Regions from separate parts of the Kitasatospora sp. NPDC056327 genome, predicted to be linked through region 1. Evidence: riboswitches for the same ligand, from Rfam matches in the RefSeq annotation. Region 1 holds a riboswitch; each other region holds the start of a gene.

Region 1 (5,634 bases):
CGGCGACGTCACCAAGAACGCCCGTCTCGTCTACCGCAACCAGCTCGCCGCCGCCGGCTGGCCGGGCGCCTCTCCGGTCGCCACCGACTACCAGCGGGGCATCCTGAACGCCTACGCCGCCGGCGTCGACCCCGCGCGCGTCGGCCCCGGTCGCAACCTGATCGCCGACGCGGTCTCCTACTGGCAGACCGCCGAACCCGGCTACTGGGGCCCGTCCGCCAACTTCAACGGGACCGTGTTCGGTCTCCTCGCCCTCGGCGGCGCCAGGACCCAGGGCGGCGCCAAGCGCGTTCCGCAGGCCCTGCTGGACGCCTCCGTCACGGCTGTGCGGGCCAACCAGCACACGGACGGCGGCTGGAACTACACCAAGGCCGCCGGTGACCCCACCGAGATCGGCACGGGCAGCGACATCGACATGACCGGGGCCGCCATGGCCTCCCTGTGCGTCGGCGGCGTGCCCGGCACCGACCCGGCGGTCGTCGCCGCCAAGAACTTCCTCAAGGGCAAGCTGCTGGCCTCCGGCGCGTTCAACGCCATGTGGGGCGTCAACACCGACTCCAACGGCTGGGCCGTCTCCGGCCTCAACGCCTGCGGCATCAACCCCCAGGGAGCCGACTTCACCAGCGGCACCGGCAAGACCCCGGTCGACTTCCTGATCGCCCAGCAGTTCAAGCCCGGCGGCGGGTTCAAGTACCAGCCCACCGACACCACGCCCTCCCCCTACGCCTCCGTCGACGGCCTGCGCGCCGTCGCCGGTGCCGGGTTCACCGCCGCCCCGCCCGCTCCGGTCACGGCCGGGGAGCCGACCTGGTCTGCCACCATCGCGTTCGCCTCCGGCACCGCCGCCCGGCTCGCCCTGGTCGTCGACGACGGCACCGGCGCGCTCAAGGTCTGCGCCGTCACCGTCAACCCGACCGGCACCACCGCGACGCTCGGCGACGTCCTCGACGCGGCCGCCACCGCCACCCCGGGCGGCTGCGTCACGTCCGTCACCCCCGCCACCGGCGGCGGGACGATCACGGCGCTCAACGGCACCGCCAACAGCGGCTCCGCCGCCTGGAAGGTGAGCCTCGACGGCGCCACCGCGACCGCCGCCACCCGGGCCACCACCGTCCACCTCGGCGACACCGTCTCGCTGCGCTACGGCAGCTGATCCGGCGGCGGCCGCGCCTGACGGCCTGAACGCCCCAGGACCCACCGGTGCCCCGGTCTCCGTCGCGGAGGACCGGGGCACCGGTGCACCGGGGGTCAGGGAGCGGTGATGCCCGGCTGGGCGCCGGCGCCGAAGGCCCAGCCCTCGACGTCGCCGGGCGCCGGGTCGTAGCTGCCCGCCCCCAGGCTGCTGTACGACCAGGGGCCGCCGTGCTGGGCGTGCCAGTACGACCAGTAGGCGCTGCCGGTGGGGTTGGTGCACGTCGTCGGCAGGGCGTTGATGGTGCAGACGAAGCCGGGGTAGCGCGGGTGGAAGGTGTACGGGAAGCCGGCTCCGGTGAGCGCGGCGAGTCCGCTGGCCGGGTCGCCGGGCGCACAGCCGGTCTGGATGCCGCCGCCGACCGCCGTGAAGTCGACCACGACGGTGACGCCGCTGGTGCCGGCGCAGGCGGCGGCCCGGGCCTGCGGGGCCTGGACGGCGGAGACGCCGAGCAGGCCGGCGGTGAGGGCCGCCGCGGCGGCGATCGAGCCGAGCGTGCGGCGGGCCGGGCGGGCCGGGGTGTCGGTCATCTGGTCTCTCCTCTGCTGGTCGTGGGTCGTCAGTGGCCCGCGGGCGCGGGGCAGGCGAGGGTGGGCGCGTCGGGACGGGCGCCGGCCGCGGAGAGGGTGGCCAGCGGGGTGCCGGCCAGGCCGAGGACGGCCTGCGCGGTGGCCCGGGTGCCGGTGCCGGGGTTGAAGCCGGAGGCGTCGTAGGCGATCGCGCCGCGCACGGCCGGGTCGGCGTCGCAGCGCTGCTGGAACTTGACCAGCCGGCTCCAGCCCTTGAGTCCGGCGCCGAAGCGGGCGTTGGAGAGCAGCGCCTGGGTCGCGAGGCCGGTGGTGTTGGCGTTGGAGGTGGTGGCCCCGGCGGCCGCGAAGCCGCCGTCGGCGTTCTGGTGGGCGGTCAGCCAGCCGAGCCCGGAGGCCGCCTTGGCGGGGCGTCCGGTGGCGGCGAGGGCCTGGACGGCGAGCGCGGTGGCGTCCGCGTCGGCGGTGCAGGTGGCCTGGCCGAAGGAGACCGGGAAGCCGCCGTCGGCGCACTGGCTGCCGGCCAGGAAGTCGACGGCGGCGGCCGGGGCACCGCCGGGGGTGCGGTGGAGGGCGATCAGGGCGAGCGACTGGCCGAAGGCGTTGCTGTAGTCGCCCCACTGGGAGCGGTCGGAGAACCGGCCGCTCGGGGTCCGGAGCGAGCGGAGCCGGGCGGGCAGGTCGACGCCGCCGAAGGCGGTCGGGTCCTCGCCGCGCACCTCGGCGGCGAGCAGCAGCTTGGCGGTGGCGCCGGCGTAGGCCTCGGTGGTGCCGTCACCGAGGTAGCCGGCGAGGACGCCGGGCTCGGCCAGCCAGGCGGTCGCCCGGGCGGCGGCCCCGTCCGAGCTGCGGGCGGCGGCGAAGGCCAGTACCGCGTCGATGGTCAGGCCCTGGTCCGGGTAGGCGGTGTCGTCGAAGACGGACTCGAAGTGGTCGCCGTCGACGAGCTGACGGGCGAGCCAGCCGGCCGCGGCGGCGTCGGGGCGGATCGTGGACGACGAGCCGGTGGCCGGCGTGGCGTGCGCGGCGGTGGCGGCCGGGAGTGCGGTGGCGAACGCCAGGGCGGGTGTCGCGAGAAGTCCGAGGGTGCGGCGGAGCGGGGCCATGAGGAGCCTTTCCGGGCCTGGACGCAGGGGCCCGGAGGAGCGCCGCCGTGTGCCGGAGCAGCCCTCGGAGCTCCGGCCCGCAGACCACGACGGGAGGAGTGGACACACCTCCGCCGACGGGTACTCGGGCTCGCCTCCGACACGGGGTCGACGGCCTACCGTTGCGGGTCAGCGCCGGATTCGGACCGGCTTCCCCCGACGGCGGAGTCAGAACATGACGGTCCATCATGGCGAGGCGTGAAACGAGAGGTCAAGGGGTCGGAGCGCCCGATCGCGGGGCGCCCGGTCAGGTCGTCGACGACCGGTCTCCGGGGGGCACCGGGCCGGTCCCGGATGCCCCCCGGATGTCCCCCCGGCCGTCCCTCCGGCCGTCCCTCCGGCCGGGGGGCCGGGTCTCAGCGGTGCCTGAACTCGGGCGGGCGCTTCTCGGCGAAGGCGGCCATGCCCTCCTTCTGGTCGGCGGTGGCGAACGCCGCGTGGAAGAGGCGGCGTTCGAAGCGGACGCCCTCGGCGAGGGTGGTCTCGAAGGCGCGGTCGACGCTCTCCTTCAGCATGATCGCCGCCGGGGTGGACATCGCGGCGACCTTCTCCGCCGTGGCCAGCGCCTCGGCGAGGAGCCGGTCGGCGGGCACGATCCGGGAGACCAGGCCGGCCCGCTCGGCCTCCTCGGCGCCCATCGTCCGGCCGGTCAGACAGAGCTCCATGGCCTTGGCCTTGCCGACCGCCCGGGTCAGCCGCTGCGAGCCGCCGATGCCCGGGATCACGCCGAGCCTGATCTCCGGCTGGCCGAACTTCGCGGTGTCGGCGGCGAGCAGGATGTCGCAGAGCATCGCCAGCTCGCAGCCGCCGCCGAGCGCGTAGCCCGCGACCGCGGCGACCACCGGCTTACGGATCCGGCCGAGCTCGTCCCAGGCGGCGAACCAGTCGCCGAGGTAGGCGTCGACGAACTCCAGCGAGCGCATCTCCTTGATGTCCGCGCCGGCCGCGAAGGCCCTCTCCGAGCCGGTGACGACCAGGGCGCCGATCTCCGGGTCCCGGTCGAACGCGGTGGCCGCGGCCACGACCTCGTTCATCAGCCGGGTGTTGAGCGCGTTGAGCGCCTCCGGCCGGTTGAGCGTGATCAGGCCGACCCGGCCCGCACGCGCCACCAGGATCGTTTCGTGGTCGCTCACGCGCGGGCCTCCCTGAGAGTGGTGACGATCGCCGAGAAGTCCAGGCCCGCGCCCCCTCCGGCAGCAAACTGCGCGTACAGCTCCGCCGCCCTGCTGCCGAGTTCCGCGGGGACCGCGTGCGCGGTGGCGGCGTCGGCGGCGAGGCCGAGGTCCTTGGCCATCAGGGCGGCCGCGAAGCCCGCCGCGTAGTCCCGGTTGGCGGGGCTGGTCGGGACGGGCCCGGGGACGGGACAGTTGCTGGTGAGGGCCCAGCACTGACCGGAGGCGGTGGAGGCGACGTCGAAGAGCGCCTGGTGGCTCAGACCGAGGCTCTCGCCGAGGACGAACGCCTCACCGACCGCGATCATCGAGATCCCGAGGATCAGGTTGTTGCAGATCTTCGCGGCCTGCCCGGCACCGGAGGCGCCGCAGTGGACCACCTTGCGGCCCATCGCGGCGAGGACCGGCTCGACCGCGGCGAAGTCCGCGTCCTCCGCGCCGACCATGAAGGTCAGGGCGGCGGCCCCGGCCCCGGTCACGCCGCCCGACACCGGCGCGTCGACGGCCCGGTGCCCGGCGGTCCGGGCCAGGTCGGCGGCGACGCGCGCGTCCCCGACCGCGACGGTCGAGCAGTCCACGAACAGCGCGCCCCGGGTGACGGTGACCAGCTCCCGGTAGACCTCCAGGACATGGCGCCCGCTCGGCAGCATGGTGAACACCACGTCCGCGTCCGCGGCGGCCCCGGCGGCCGTGGCGGCGGTGCGGACGCCGTACCCGGCCGCCCGGTCGACGGCCTCCGGCACGAGGTCGTACCCCGTGACGGTGTGCCCGGCCCCGACGAGGTTGGCGGCCATCGGGCCGCCCATGTTGCCGAGTCCGACGAATCCGACGGTGAGGGTCACCAGCGCTCCAGGGGGGTGAGGTCGGCGAGGCCGAGTTCGCGCTCGCCCAGCGGGGCGAACCAGCGGGCCACCGCGGCGGGTCCGACGGCGTCCAGGGTGGCGGGGTTCCAGTGCGGAGTGCGGTCCTTGTCGATCACCTGGGCCCGGATCCCCTCGGCGAGGTCCGGGGTCGCCAGCGCCGCGCAGGAGCTCCGGTACTCCTGGTCCAGCACGGCCTCCAGCGGCCCGAGGGCACGGGCCCGCCGGAGGGCGGCGAGGGTGGCCTTGACCGCGGTCGGCGCGTTGGCCCCGATCCGGTCGGCGGCCTTCCTGGCCTCGGGCTCGCCGCTGTCGCCGAGCCGGCCGAGGATCTCCTCGACGCTGTCGGCCGCGTAGCAGTCGTCGATCCACTCGCGCTGCCGGGCCAGCACGCCGGGCGGCGCCGGCGCGACGTGCCGGGCGAGGGCGTCGTGGACACTCGATTCGGCCAGGTCGTCGAGCAGGGCGGGAAGGCGCTCGGCGGGGACGAAGTGGTCGGCGAGGCCGCAGAGCAGGGCGTCCGCCGCACCGGCCGATCCTGCCGTGAGGGCGAGATGGGTGCCGAGTTCGCCGGGCGCCAGGGCGAGCAGATAGGTTCCGCCGACGTCGGGGACGAAGCCGATGCCCGTCTCCGGCATCGCGACCCGGGTGCGCCCGGTGACGATCCGGACGCTGCCGTGGGCGGAGACGCCGACCCCGCCGCCCATCACGATGCCGTCCATCACCGCGACGTAGGGC
Region 2 (5,634 bases), on a different contig from region 1:
GGGCTGGGTCGCGCGGTCGACCACGCGCAGCTCGGCGTCGTCCGCGTAGAGCGCCAGCAGGGCGCCGGCGTCGGCCCGCTCGATCCCCTCGCGCAGGGCCCGGACGTCGAAGGCGGACGGTGCGGCCATGGTGGTCATGTTCTCGCTCCTCCGGTCGGTTCCGCCGGTCCGTACTGTCGAGCGTACGCCCGGCGGGACCGGCCGGAGGGCGGGCGGGGAGGGCCGCGGCTCAGCCGGCCGGGACGGTCCGCAGGTACTCGGCCAGGGCGGTGATCGCGGCGGGGTTGCGGGGGCTCTCCACCAGGTCGGCGTAGTCGAGCACGAAGATCCGGTCGTTGCGGACCGCCGAGACCCCGGCCAGCGGCGGGAAGGACTTCAGGAACCGCCGCTTCGCCTCCGCGTCGGGGGTGCCGTAGTCGTTGATCACGATCACCTCGGGGTCGCGCCGGACCACGCTCTCCCAGCCCACGGTGGTCCAGGAGTCGGCGACGTCGCCCATCACGTTCCGCCCGCCCGCCTTGGCGATGACCTCCTCCGGTGCGCCGAACCGGCCCGAGGTGTACGGCTTGTCCTCGCCGCTGTCGTACAGGAAGACGCCCGGCCGGCGGGCCGGCTCGGGCACGGCGGCGATCTGCGCCCGGAACCCGGCGATCAGCCGGTCGGCCCGGTCCCGGACGTCGAAGATCTCGCCCAGGTTGGCGAGGTCGGTCCAGAGCGCGTCGAGCGGGGACATCACCCCGCGCTCGGAGCCCTTGCCGCTGCGGCAGGACTCGGTGAGCACGTAGGAGCCGATGCCGAGGCCGGACAGGGTCTGCGGGGTGACGCCGAGGCTCTCGTCGAAGCCGTAGTGCCAGCCGGCGAACACCAGGTCGGCCTTCGCCTCCAGGGCGATCTCCTTGGTGATCCGGTCCCGGGAGAGCCAGGCGGTCCGCTGGTAGGCGTCCTTCCAGGCGACCGCGTCGACCCGGCCCTTGTCGTCGGGCATCACGTAGCCGGCCATCCGGTCCTCCAGGCCGAGCGCGAACATCAGCTCGGTGATGCCGACGTCGTTGGTCACCGTGCGGGCCGGCTTCTCCCGGAAGGTGATCTCCGTGCCGCAGTTGGTCACGGTCACCGGGTAGTGGGCGGAGGCGGCGGTGGCGCCGTCGCCCCGCGGGGCTATCTCGGCGCCGCAGCCGGTGAGGGCGACGGCGAGCAGGGCGGCGGCGGCAACGGCCTTGGTGCGCATGGGGATCCTCGCGAGGGGGCGGTGGGGAGGGCGTCGGTGCGGTTACGGGAGGCGGTCGAGCAGCAGCCGCAGGGCGCCGGTGACCGGGTGCGCCACGGGTGTCGCCCGGACCTTGAACACCTCGGCCAGCAGACCGGGTTCGAGCACCTCGGCGGGCGGTCCGGAAGCGACGATCCGGCCGTCCGCGACCACGTACAGCAGGTCGCAGTGGCCGGCGGCGAGGTCCAGGTCGTGCAGTGCGGTCAGCACGGTCGGACCGGCCTCCCGGACCAGCGCCAGGACCTCCAGCCGGTGGGCGATGTCCAGGTGGTTGGTGGGCTCGTCGAGGACCAGCACCCGGGGCTCCTGGACCAGCGCGCGGGCGATCAGCACCCGCTGCTTCTCGCCGCCGGACAGGCTCAGGAAGCCACGGGCCGCCAGGTGCGCGGCGCCGACCCGGCGCAGCGCCCCGGTGCAGCGGTCGGTGTCCCCGGCGGACGGCCCGGCCAGGGCGCCGCGCCGGTGCGGCAGCCGGCCCATGGCGACCACCTCGGCCACCGTGAAGTCGAACTCGGCGGAGTGCTCCTGCGGCAGCGCGGCCACCCGCCGGGCGGCCTCGCGCGGGGCGAGCGCGTGCAGGTCCTCGCCGTCCAGCAGGACGGCGCCGGCGGCGGGCCGCAGGGCCCGGTAGACGCAGCGCAGCAGGGTGGACTTGCCGCTGCCGTTGGGGCCGATCAGGCCGACCACCCGACCGGCGGGGGCGCTCAGGGTGACGTCGTGGACCAGCCGGACACCGGCGAGGTCGACGCAGACGCCGTCGACGGCGAGGTCCAGGCCGGGCACGGGGCTCGTGGCGCTCACCGGCCGCCTCCGAAGGCGTAGCCGCGACGGCGCATCAGCAGCAGGAAGCAGGGCACCCCGAGGGCCGCGGTGACCACGCCGACCGGGAGTTCGGCGGGCGCCAGCAGGGTGCGGGAGACGATGTCCACCCAGACCAGCAGCAGGGCCCCGGCGAGCGGAGCGACCAGCAGCACCCGGCGGTGGCCGGCGCCGACCAGCATCCGCACCAGGTGCGGGACCATCAGTCCGACGAAGCCGATCGCCCCGCTGACCGCGACCACGGTGCCGGTGACGGCCGCGGTCACCACGAACAGTTCGCGGCGCAGCCGGTCCGGGTCCACGCCGAGCGAGGCGGCCGTCTCGTCGCCCATCGCCAGCGCGTCCAGCCGGCCGGCCGAGCAGGCCAGGTGCACCAGGCCGGCCAGCACGGTGGCGGCGGCGATCGGCACCGAGCCCCAGGTGGCGCCGCCGAGGCTGCCGAGCAGCCACATCATCGCGGAGCGGGCGGCCTCGCCGCGGGCGGCGGCGAAGACCATCAGCGCGGTGACGGCGGAGAAGCCGTAGGACATCGCGGTGCCGGTGAGCACCAGCCGCAGCGGGGTGAGGCCGTGCGCGGTCCGGGCGGTCAGGTAGACCAGCACCATGGCGAGCAGGGCGGCGGCGAACGCGGAGGCGGAGAGCGCCCAGACGCCGAACGATGCGAAGGCGCCGAGCATCAGCACGGCGTTGGCGCCGACCGAGGCGCCGGAGGAGATGCCGAGCACGAACGGGTCGGCGAGCGCGTTGCGGACCATCGCCTGGACGGCGACCCCGGTGGCGGCCAGTCCGGCGCCGACCACGGCGGCCAGGACGGCGCGGGGCAGCCGGATCTCCCAGACGATCGCGTAGGCGGCGGCCTCGTCGGCCTCCAGCCGGCCGCCCGTCAGACCGGCGGCCAGCAGCCGCAGCACCCGGCCCGGGGCCAGTCCGGAGGAGCCCACCGCGACGGCGCAGACCAGCGAGAGCAGCAGGGCGGCGGCGAGGGCGGCGGCCAGCGCCGCGGCGGGTGTTCGGCGCGGGCCCGGCGGGGCCGCGGCGGTGGCCGGTGCGGTCGCGGTGCTGCTCACTGTGGCGCGCCTTGCCTCGGGCCGGGCGGGGCGCGGGGCGGCGTGCCCGGGCGCGGTCGTGCCGGGGCGCGATCCCCTCGCAGTCCACGGCGAGTTGTCGGGAGGTCGGCGTCCCCGGGCGATCGGGCTCACGGGCGCGGGGCACCGTTTACCGTTGCGGGTCAGCGCCGGAATCGCACCGGCTTCCCCCTGGGAACGCCCTGGCAGCATAACAAGCACTCGGGTCAGGCAACCCTTACCGCAGCGTTTGTGGCCGGGGACACACGAACGCCCCCGTCCGGCGCGGACGGGGGCGTTCGCAGGGGAGCGAGCGGGGATCAGCCCTGCTTGGTCTCCCAGAAGATCTTGTCGACCTCGGCGACGAGGTCCAGCAGCGCCTGGCCGGTGGCCGGGTCGGTGGACGCCTTGGCGGCCGAGGCGGCCTTCAGGGTGTCGTTGACCAGCTGGTGCAGCTGCGGGTACTTCTCGAAGTGCGGGGCCTTGAAGTAGTCGCTCCACAGCACCGAGATGTGGTGCTTGACGGCCTCGGCGCGCTGCTCCTTGATGATGACGGCGCGGGCCCGGAAGTGCGGGTCCTCGTTGGCCTGGTACTTCTCCTGGGTGGCCTTCACGGACTCGGCCTCGATGCGGGCCTGGGCCGGGTCGTACACGCCGCAGGGCAGGTCGCAGTGGGCGTGGGCGGTGGCGCGCGGTGCAAACAGACGAGAGAACATGGGAGTCCTTCCTTAGATCGTCTTCCCGCGCCCGAGATTACCCTTCGGGCCCGGCGGTTTCTCGGCCGGGCGGTGGGCCTAGGGCAAAAGGCCGAGCCGGAACCGGGTGAATCCGGACACCGGCGGGTGACGGACCGTGCGGCAGACTGGTGTGCGACAGCGGGCGCCCGGAGGAGGAGTCGTGGCACGGAGCGCGGAACCGGTGGAGGACCCCCCGGCGGGCGGCGCGCCGTTCGGGCTGATCGACGTGGCGGGGGACTCGATGGTGCCGACGCTGCGCGACGGGGACCGGCTGCTGGTCCGCTACGGCGCGCGGATCCGGCCCGGCGCGGTGGTGGTGTTCCGTCACCCGTTCCAGCAGAACCTGCTGGTGGTCAAGCGTGCCGACGGCCGCAGGCCGAAGGGCTGGTGGCTGCTCTCCGACAACCGGCCGGTCGACAGCGACAGCCGCAGCTACGGCGCGGTCCCGGACGAACTCGTGCTCGGCCGGGTGCTGCTGCGGCTGCGCCCCCGCCCGGTCTGGCTCGCGCCGGGCCGGCGGCTGGAACGGCTGCTGCTCGCCGCCCCGCTGGCCCGGATCCCCGGGCTCGCCCGACGCCTGGGCGTCTGGGTCCGCCCGGAGGAGCTGACGCCCTAGGGCCCGGCAGTGATCCACAAGAGACGCCCTAGCCCTGCCCGGCGGCGGCCGCCGCGGCCTCCTGGCGCTTGCGGGCGCGGTAGGCGGCGACGTTGGCGCGGGTCGCGCAGCGGTCCGAGCAGTACCGGCGGGAGCGGTTGGTCGAGGTGTCCAGGTAGGAGTTGCGGCAGGGGGCGGCCTGGCAGATGCCGAGCCGGTCGGCGCCGAGTTCGGTCAGGTGGACGGCGAGGCCCATGCAGGCGACGGCGCTGAAGTGGGCCGTGGCGGTGGGGGAGTTGTCGGCGAGGTGCAGGTGCCAGCGGGGCCGGCCGGCCTCGTCCAGGTAGTCGTGCCCGGAGACCAGGGGGCTCACCGGAAACTCCATCAGCAGGCTGTTCAGCAGGTCGACGCTGCGCACCTCCTCGCCGTCGGCGGCGGCCTCGAAGACCCCGCGCAGCCGGGTGCGGACGGCCCGCAGCCGGGGCAGGTCCGACTCGTCGGCGAGGTCGCGGGCCCGGGAGGAGTCCGAGAACAGGGCGCGCACCGCGTCCACCGACGTCAGTGCGTCGGTGCCGCGCTCGGGTTCCTCGGTGTTCACCAGCCGGACGGCCAGATCGGCGTACGAGGCGAGCTCCACGGTGGTCCTTCCAGAGATCGGTAACGGGCTGACTGGCTCTAGCCTATTACCCGGAGAGCCGAAGCGGGAAAGCGGCGGCGCCCGGCAGGATTCGGCCTGCCGGGCGCCGGGGAGCGCGCGCTCGGAGCGCGTCGGCTCAGAGCACCTTGGAGAGGAACGCCCGGGTGCGCTCGTGCTGCGGGTCGGTGAGGACCTCGCGGGGGTTGCCGGACTCGACGACCACGCCGCCGTCCATGAACACCAGTGCGTCGCCGACCTCGCGGGCGAAGCCCATCTCGTGGGTGACCACGATCATGGTCATCCCCTCCTCGGCCAGCCCGCGCATGACGTCCAGGACGTCGCCGACCAGCTCGGGGTCGAGCGCCGAGGTCGGCTCGTCGAAGAGCATCAGCTTGGGCTTCATGGCCAGCGCCCGGGCGATGGCCACCCGCTGCTGCTGGCCGCCGGAGAGCTGGGACGGGTAGCTGCCGGCCTTGTCGGCCAGGCCGACCCGCTCCAGCAGGGCCATCCCGCGC
Region 3 (5,634 bases), on a different contig from region 1:
CGGTGCGCCCCGCCCAGGCGGCCAGCGCCACGGCGGTGCGCGCCATCACGATGTCCGCGCGCAGTCCGTCCACCTCGAACGCCGCGCAGACGGCGGTGATCTGGCGCAGCGCCGTGTCGGTCAGCTCCACCGCGGGCAGCAGCTCCCGCGCGGCGGTGATCCGGGCCGCGAGGGCCAGCTCCTCCGCGGCGAACCGGGCGGCGAACGCGTCCGGGCCGGCGTCGTAGGCGAGGCGGCGGCGCACCACCTCGGCGCGCTCGGCCGGCTCCCGGGTGGCGGCGATCTCCACCGTCAGGCCGAACCGGTCGAGCAGCTGCGGCCGCAGCTCGCCCTCCTCCGGGTTCATCGTGCCGACCAGCAGGAAGCGCGCCGCGTGCCGCACCGACACGCCCTCGCGCTCCACGTAGGAGCGGCCCATCGCGGCGGCGTCCAGCAGCAGGTCCACCACGTGGTCCTGCAGCAGGTTCACCTCGTCGATGTAGAGCACGCCCCGGTGCGCCCGGGCGAGCAGCCCCGGCTCGTAGGCCTTGACGCCCTCGGCGAGCGCCCGCTCCAGGTCCAGCGAGCCGACGATCCGGTCCTCGGAGACGCCGACCGGCAGCTCGACGAGTTGGGCGGGGCGTTCGGCGGACGCCGCGCCGGCGTGCGCGCCGTCCGGGCACTGCGGGTCCGGGGCGGCCGGGTCGCAGGCGAAGCGGCAGCCGTCGACGGTCGCGATGGACGGCAGCAGGCCGGCCAGCGCCCGCACCATGGTCGACTTGGCGGTGCCCTTCTCTCCGCGCACCAGCACGCCGCCGACCGCCGGGGAGACCGCGTTCAGCAGCAGGCCGAGCCGCAGGTCGGACATGCCGACGATCGCGGTGAACGGGTAACGGACGTCACTCATGCAGGCTCTCCAGGGGCTCCGGGCGGCAGGAACGGCAGCGATCCGGCCGCCGGCACCCCGCCCTCGATCAGCTTCCACAGCGCGTCGGTGTCCGCGTGCTCCTCGATCAGTTCGCCCAGCCGGTCCAGCCGGGCCTCCCGCGCCGCCGCGAACGAGGTGTCCGGCGCGGGCACGAACGCGCGGCCGGCCGCCGTGGCGACCTCGCGCAGCAGGGCGCGCCGGAAGCCGTCGTTCTCCAGCGCGCCGTGCCAGGTGGTGCCCCACACCGAGCCCGCCCGGCAGCCGTCCAGGAACGCCTCGCCGCCCTCGGCGGTGACGATCCCGTGGTGGATCTCGTAGCCCTCGACGCGCTCCCCGTAGGCCTCGCCGACGGGCCGGCCGAGCACCTTCTCCGCGCCGAACCGCACGTGCGCCGGCAGCAGCCCGAGGCCGTCCACCGCGCCCGCCCGCGACTCGACGCCGTCCACGATCGACCGGGCCAGCATCTGGTAGCCGCCGCAGACGCCGAGCACCGGCAGCCCGGCCGCCGCCCGCGCCCGCAGCACCGGCTCCAGGCCGCGCTCGCGCAGCCAGGCCAGGTCCGCGACGGTGGCCCGGGTGCCGGGCAGCACGACGAGGTCGGCGTCGGCCAGCTCCTCGGGCCGGGTCGCCCAGCGCACCAGCACGCCGGGCTCCTGGGAGAGCGCGTCCAGGTCGGTGAAGTTGGACAGCCGGGGGAAGCGCAGCACGGCCACCCGCAGCACGTCCGCGCCGTACGGGCCGCGTGCGGCGGTCCGGTCGACGACGGTCGACAGGTCCAGCGAGTCCTCGGCGTCCAGCCACAGGTCCGCCAGCATCGGCAGGGTGCCGAGCACCGGACGGCCGGTCAGCCCGAGCAGCATCTCCAGGCCGGGGGCCAGCAGCCGGGCGTCGCCGCGGAACTTGTTGACGAACCAGCCGGCCACGTGCCGCTGGTCCTCCGCCGACAGCAGCGCCAGCGTCCCGTACATGGCCGCGAACACGCCGCCGCGGTCGATGTCCCCGACCACGACGACCGGCAGCCCCGCCGCGGTGGCCAGGCCCATGTTGGCGATGTCCCGGTCGCGCAGGTTGATCTCGGCGGGGGAGCCCGCGCCCTCGCAGACCACCACGTCGAAGCGGCCGCGCAGGTCCGCCAGGCACTCCAGGGCGCGCTCCAGCAGCACCGGCTTGCGCTCGCGGTAGTCCAGCGCGCCGACCTCGGCGACCGGCCGGCCCAGCAGCACCACCTGGCTGCGGCCGTCCGCGCCGGGCTTGAGCAGCACCGGGTTCATCGCGGCCTCCGGCTCCACCCGGGCGGCCTGCGCCTGCATCGCCTGCGCGCGGCCGATCTCCGCACCGTCGGCGGTGACGAAGGAGTTCAGCGACATGTTCTGCGCCTTGAACGGCGCGACCGCGACGCCCTGCCGGGCCAGCCAGCGGCAGATGCCGGCGGTCACCACGCTCTTCCCGGCGTCCGAGGTCGTCCCGGCGACCAGCAGTGCCCCGCTCATGTCCTGCCCCTTCTCCCGCCCAGCGCCGCCCGGAGCAGCAGGTGCCCGGCGACGGTCGTACCCAGGGCCAGCGCGCTCACCCGCCGGGAGAGCACGCAGGCCCGCTCGATGTCGTCCACCCCGACGGGGCGCAGCTCCCCGCCCAGCACCGGCCGGTGCTCGACGCGCTCGCCGTACCGCAGCGTGCCGCCCAGGCGCACGCCCACCGCGCCCGCGAAGGCCGACTCGGCCTGACCGGCGTTCGGGCTCGGGTGCGCGGAGCCGTCGCGCCGCCAGACCCGCCAGGCGGTGCGCGGCTCGGGCGCGGCGGCGACCGCCAGCAGCGCGGTCAGCCGCGCGCCCGGCCAGCCCGCCACGTCGTCCAGCCGGGCCGAGGCCCAGCCGAACCGGGCGTGGCGGGGCGAGCGGTGACCGACCATCGCGTCCAGGGTGTTCACGGCGCGGAAGGCCAGCAGACCGGGGGTGCCCGCCAGGCCGCCCCAGACCAGGGCGTTGACCACGGCGTCGGCGGTGTTCTCGGCGACCGACTCGACGACCGCGCGGGCCAGCTGCTGCTCGTCCAGCGCGCTCGGGTCGCGCCCGCACAGGTGCGGCAGCCGCTCCCGGGCCGCCGTGAGGTCCCCGGCGGTCAGTGAGCGGCCGACGGTGCGGGCCTCCCGGGTCAGCGAGGTGCCGCCGAGTACCGTCCAGGTCGCGGCGGCGGCGAGTGCGGCCCGGCCGAGCGGACGGCGGGTCAGCAGCCGGTCGGCGGCGAGCGCGCCGGCCGCGACCGTACCCACGCAGAGCGCGGTGTAGGCGGTGCCGGCGCCGCGGTGGTCGCGCCAGAGGAGGCGTTCGAGGCGGCCGGCGGCGGTGCCGAAGGCGGCCACCGGGTGGCCGCGGCGCGGATCGCCGAACCGGGCGTCGGCCAGGTAGCCGGCGACGGCGCCCGCGCCGAAGACGGCGGCCCGGGTCAGCGGGCGCACGTCGGCAGCGGGCGGGGGAGGGGCCGGCCGGGCGGGGCAGCCTGCATGGCGTGCGTGTCCTCACTCAGGGTCCGCGCCCTGGATCGACGAACCGGGGGCGAGAGTCTCCTGGCTTCCGGGTCGGACGCGCTCCCGGGCCTTCCAGCGGCTTCTGACGGCGCGCCGTGGCTTCTTCCGGTCGTGCTCCCCGGTGACAGTGGCGGGACCGCGCCGGACTCGCACCGGCTTCCTCTGCATGCCTCCGTATTGGCTGAAGGATCCCATCACGGGCCCGAACCGGGAGTCAACCGAGGTCACGGAGGGGTTGGTCACAGCCTCCGGCGGCCCGCCGGGGCGGTGTGACCTTCGTCCCGGAACAACCCGTACGGCCGTGTCCTGCTGGCCGCGGCCCGCCGCCGCGAGTGGACTGGGCTGAGCAGTGGGTTCCAGACACCGAGGGGTCCCGGCACCGAGCCATCGGGGAGCGAGTATGCGTTGGGGAATCGCGGCCACCGCGGCGGCCGCCGCCGTCGGCACCGGGGCGGCCGTCCTGGTGATCGGCCGCCGGGCGTCCGAGCGGATGGTCCGTCCGGCGGCGGGCGTCCGGGAGCGGACCGGCCCGGTGCTGGTCCAGAGCCTCGGCGCGGGCCGGGTCACGCTCACCCGCGGTCCGGAGAGCGAGCGCCCGGGCCGCTGGGCCGTCGAGTGGGGCGAGGACGGCCACGCGGTCGTCGAGGAGGTGCTGCACGCCGACGAGCGGGGCGTCACCCGCCGCCTGGTCCGCGCCGACCACGGCACCCTCACCCCCGGCACCGAGGTCCGTCTCTCCCCCCGGGTGTACCTCGGGGACCCGTCCGCGGCGCTGGGCCTGCCGTTCGCCGACACCGCCGTGGAGGGCGAGCTGGGCGCGATGCCCGCCTGGCGGCTGGCCGGCAAGCGCGGCACCTGGGTGATCCTGGTGCACGGCCCGGACGACGACCGCCGGCAGGCCCTCCCGGTGCTGCCCGAACTGCGGAGGCTGGAGCTGCCCGCGCTCGTGGTGACCTACCGGGGCGACGCGGGGGCGCCCGCCTCCCCGGACGGTCTCGGCCACTTCGGCGAGACGGAGTGGCGCGACGTCGAGGCGGCGGTCCGGACCGCCCTGGACGCCGGCGCGGGCCGGGTCGTGCTGTACGGCTGGTCGCTGGGCGCCACGATGGCCCTGCAGACCGCCGCCCGCTCGGACCTCTCCCCCGCGATCAGCAGCCTGGTGCTGGACTCGCCGGTGCTGGACTGGCCGGCCACCGCCCGCCGGGACGCCGCCCGGGCGGGCTTCCGCGGCGCCGCCGCCGAACTCGGCGCACTCGCCGCCCAGGGCCGCACCGGGGTGGATCTGGCCGACTTCGCCCGCCTCGCCGAGGGCACCGACCTGCGGGTGCCGACCCTGGTGCTGCACGGCCCGGACGATCCGGTGGCCCCGTTCGCCGCCGCCGAGCGGCTGGCCCGCAGCCGTCCGGACGTCGTCAACCTCCGGCCGTTCCCCGGCGGTGGCCACGCGGCCCTGTGGAACACCGATCCGGACCGCTACGCCGAGACCCTCCGCCGCTGGCTCACCCCCTTCTGCTGAACCCGCCCGCGCCCCCGCCCGCCCCGCCGGGAGCGGGCGGGCGCCGGGGGCCGGCGCAAGGCGCCCGGGGTGACCGCGGACGGAACAACGGGCGTCCGCACCCTCCCACCTGGCATGGACCCGCCACACGGTTCCGGCCAGCCGGTTTGGCCCCCGTTGCCCGATCTTGTCGAGCCCCCGCGCCCCGCGCCCGCCCCCGAGCGGACAACCGGATGTGACAGATGGCCGGTACAAGGGGAAGACTGCTCGACGTGACGTCTCGGAACCCGCGCGACCGTGATGCCCCGCTCCCGCCGACGATCGGTACCGGTGCGACGGTTACCCGTCTCCCCGGAACGGCCCACCGCCCCGCCGGCGCCAGGCCGGGGGCCCCGGGCGTACCCCGCCGACGAGGCCCCGCCCCCGCACCCGGCCGAGGCCGCGTCCCCGTCCCGGAGGGCTTCCCGGCCCCCGCCGAGCTCGCCCCGCTGGCCCGCCGCATGCTGGTCGACGCCGTCCGGATCGCCCGCTGGGCCGGCGATCTCGACGAGGTCGACAAGCGCGGCGAGCTGCTCCCCGACGACGCCCGGGCGGCCGGCCGCGCCCTCGCCATGACGGTGGGCGCCGCCGCCAAGGCCTGGGGCCAGGCCCTGCTGGTCGGCCTGGTCGAGGCCAGGGACGGCGGCGCCGGCTCCGGTTGGCGCCTGC

What was found. Region 1 has a riboswitch for cobalamin ahead of ACFCX4_RS04690 (prenyltransferase/squalene oxidase repeat-containing protein). Riboswitches for the same ligand answer to the same signal wherever they lie in the genome.
Region 2: it holds a riboswitch for cobalamin, as region 1 does, so the genes downstream of both, ACFCX4_RS18330 (FecCD family ABC transporter permease) here and ACFCX4_RS04690 (prenyltransferase/squalene oxidase repeat-containing protein) in region 1, are expected to answer to the same signal.
Region 3: it holds a riboswitch for cobalamin, as region 1 does, so the genes downstream of both, ACFCX4_RS20695 (cobalamin biosynthesis protein) here and ACFCX4_RS04690 (prenyltransferase/squalene oxidase repeat-containing protein) in region 1, are expected to answer to the same signal.

Annotation. Positions count from the first base shown of each region.
Region 1 covers NZ_JBHJRC010000017.1:37,581-43,214, reverse strand. The annotation lists gene ACFCX4_RS04700 (hypothetical protein) at 1-1,153, shown strand, start outside; gene ACFCX4_RS04695 (flagellar hook-length control protein FliK) at 1,249-1,722, opposite strand; gene ACFCX4_RS04690 (prenyltransferase/squalene oxidase repeat-containing protein) at 1,752-2,825, opposite strand; cobalamin riboswitch at 2,923-3,052, opposite strand; gene ACFCX4_RS04685 (enoyl-CoA hydratase) at 3,221-3,997, opposite strand; gene mmsB (3-hydroxyisobutyrate dehydrogenase) at 3,994-4,878, opposite strand; gene ACFCX4_RS04675 (enoyl-CoA hydratase/isomerase family protein) at 4,875-5,634, opposite strand, start outside.
Region 2 covers NZ_JBHJRC010000112.1:11,363-16,996, reverse strand. The annotation lists gene ACFCX4_RS18345 (nuclear transport factor 2 family protein) at 1-138, opposite strand, end outside; gene ACFCX4_RS18340 (ABC transporter substrate-binding protein) at 230-1,228, opposite strand; gene ACFCX4_RS18335 (ABC transporter ATP-binding protein) at 1,271-2,041, opposite strand; gene ACFCX4_RS18330 (FecCD family ABC transporter permease) at 2,065-3,153, opposite strand; cobalamin riboswitch at 3,253-3,391, opposite strand; gene sodN (superoxide dismutase, Ni) at 3,471-3,866, opposite strand; gene sodX (nickel-type superoxide dismutase maturation protease) at 4,048-4,503, shown strand; gene ACFCX4_RS18315 (CGNR zinc finger domain-containing protein) at 4,532-5,119, opposite strand; gene ACFCX4_RS18310 (amino acid ABC transporter ATP-binding protein) at 5,256-5,634, opposite strand, start outside.
Region 3 covers NZ_JBHJRC010000140.1:1,153-6,786, reverse strand. The annotation lists gene ACFCX4_RS20705 (putative cobaltochelatase) at 1-886, opposite strand, end outside; gene ACFCX4_RS20700 (cobyric acid synthase) at 883-2,397, opposite strand; gene ACFCX4_RS20695 (cobalamin biosynthesis protein) at 2,394-3,362, opposite strand; cobalamin riboswitch at 3,443-3,654, opposite strand; gene ACFCX4_RS20690 (alpha/beta hydrolase family protein) at 3,832-4,947, shown strand; gene ACFCX4_RS20685 (hypothetical protein) at 5,427-5,634, shown strand, end outside.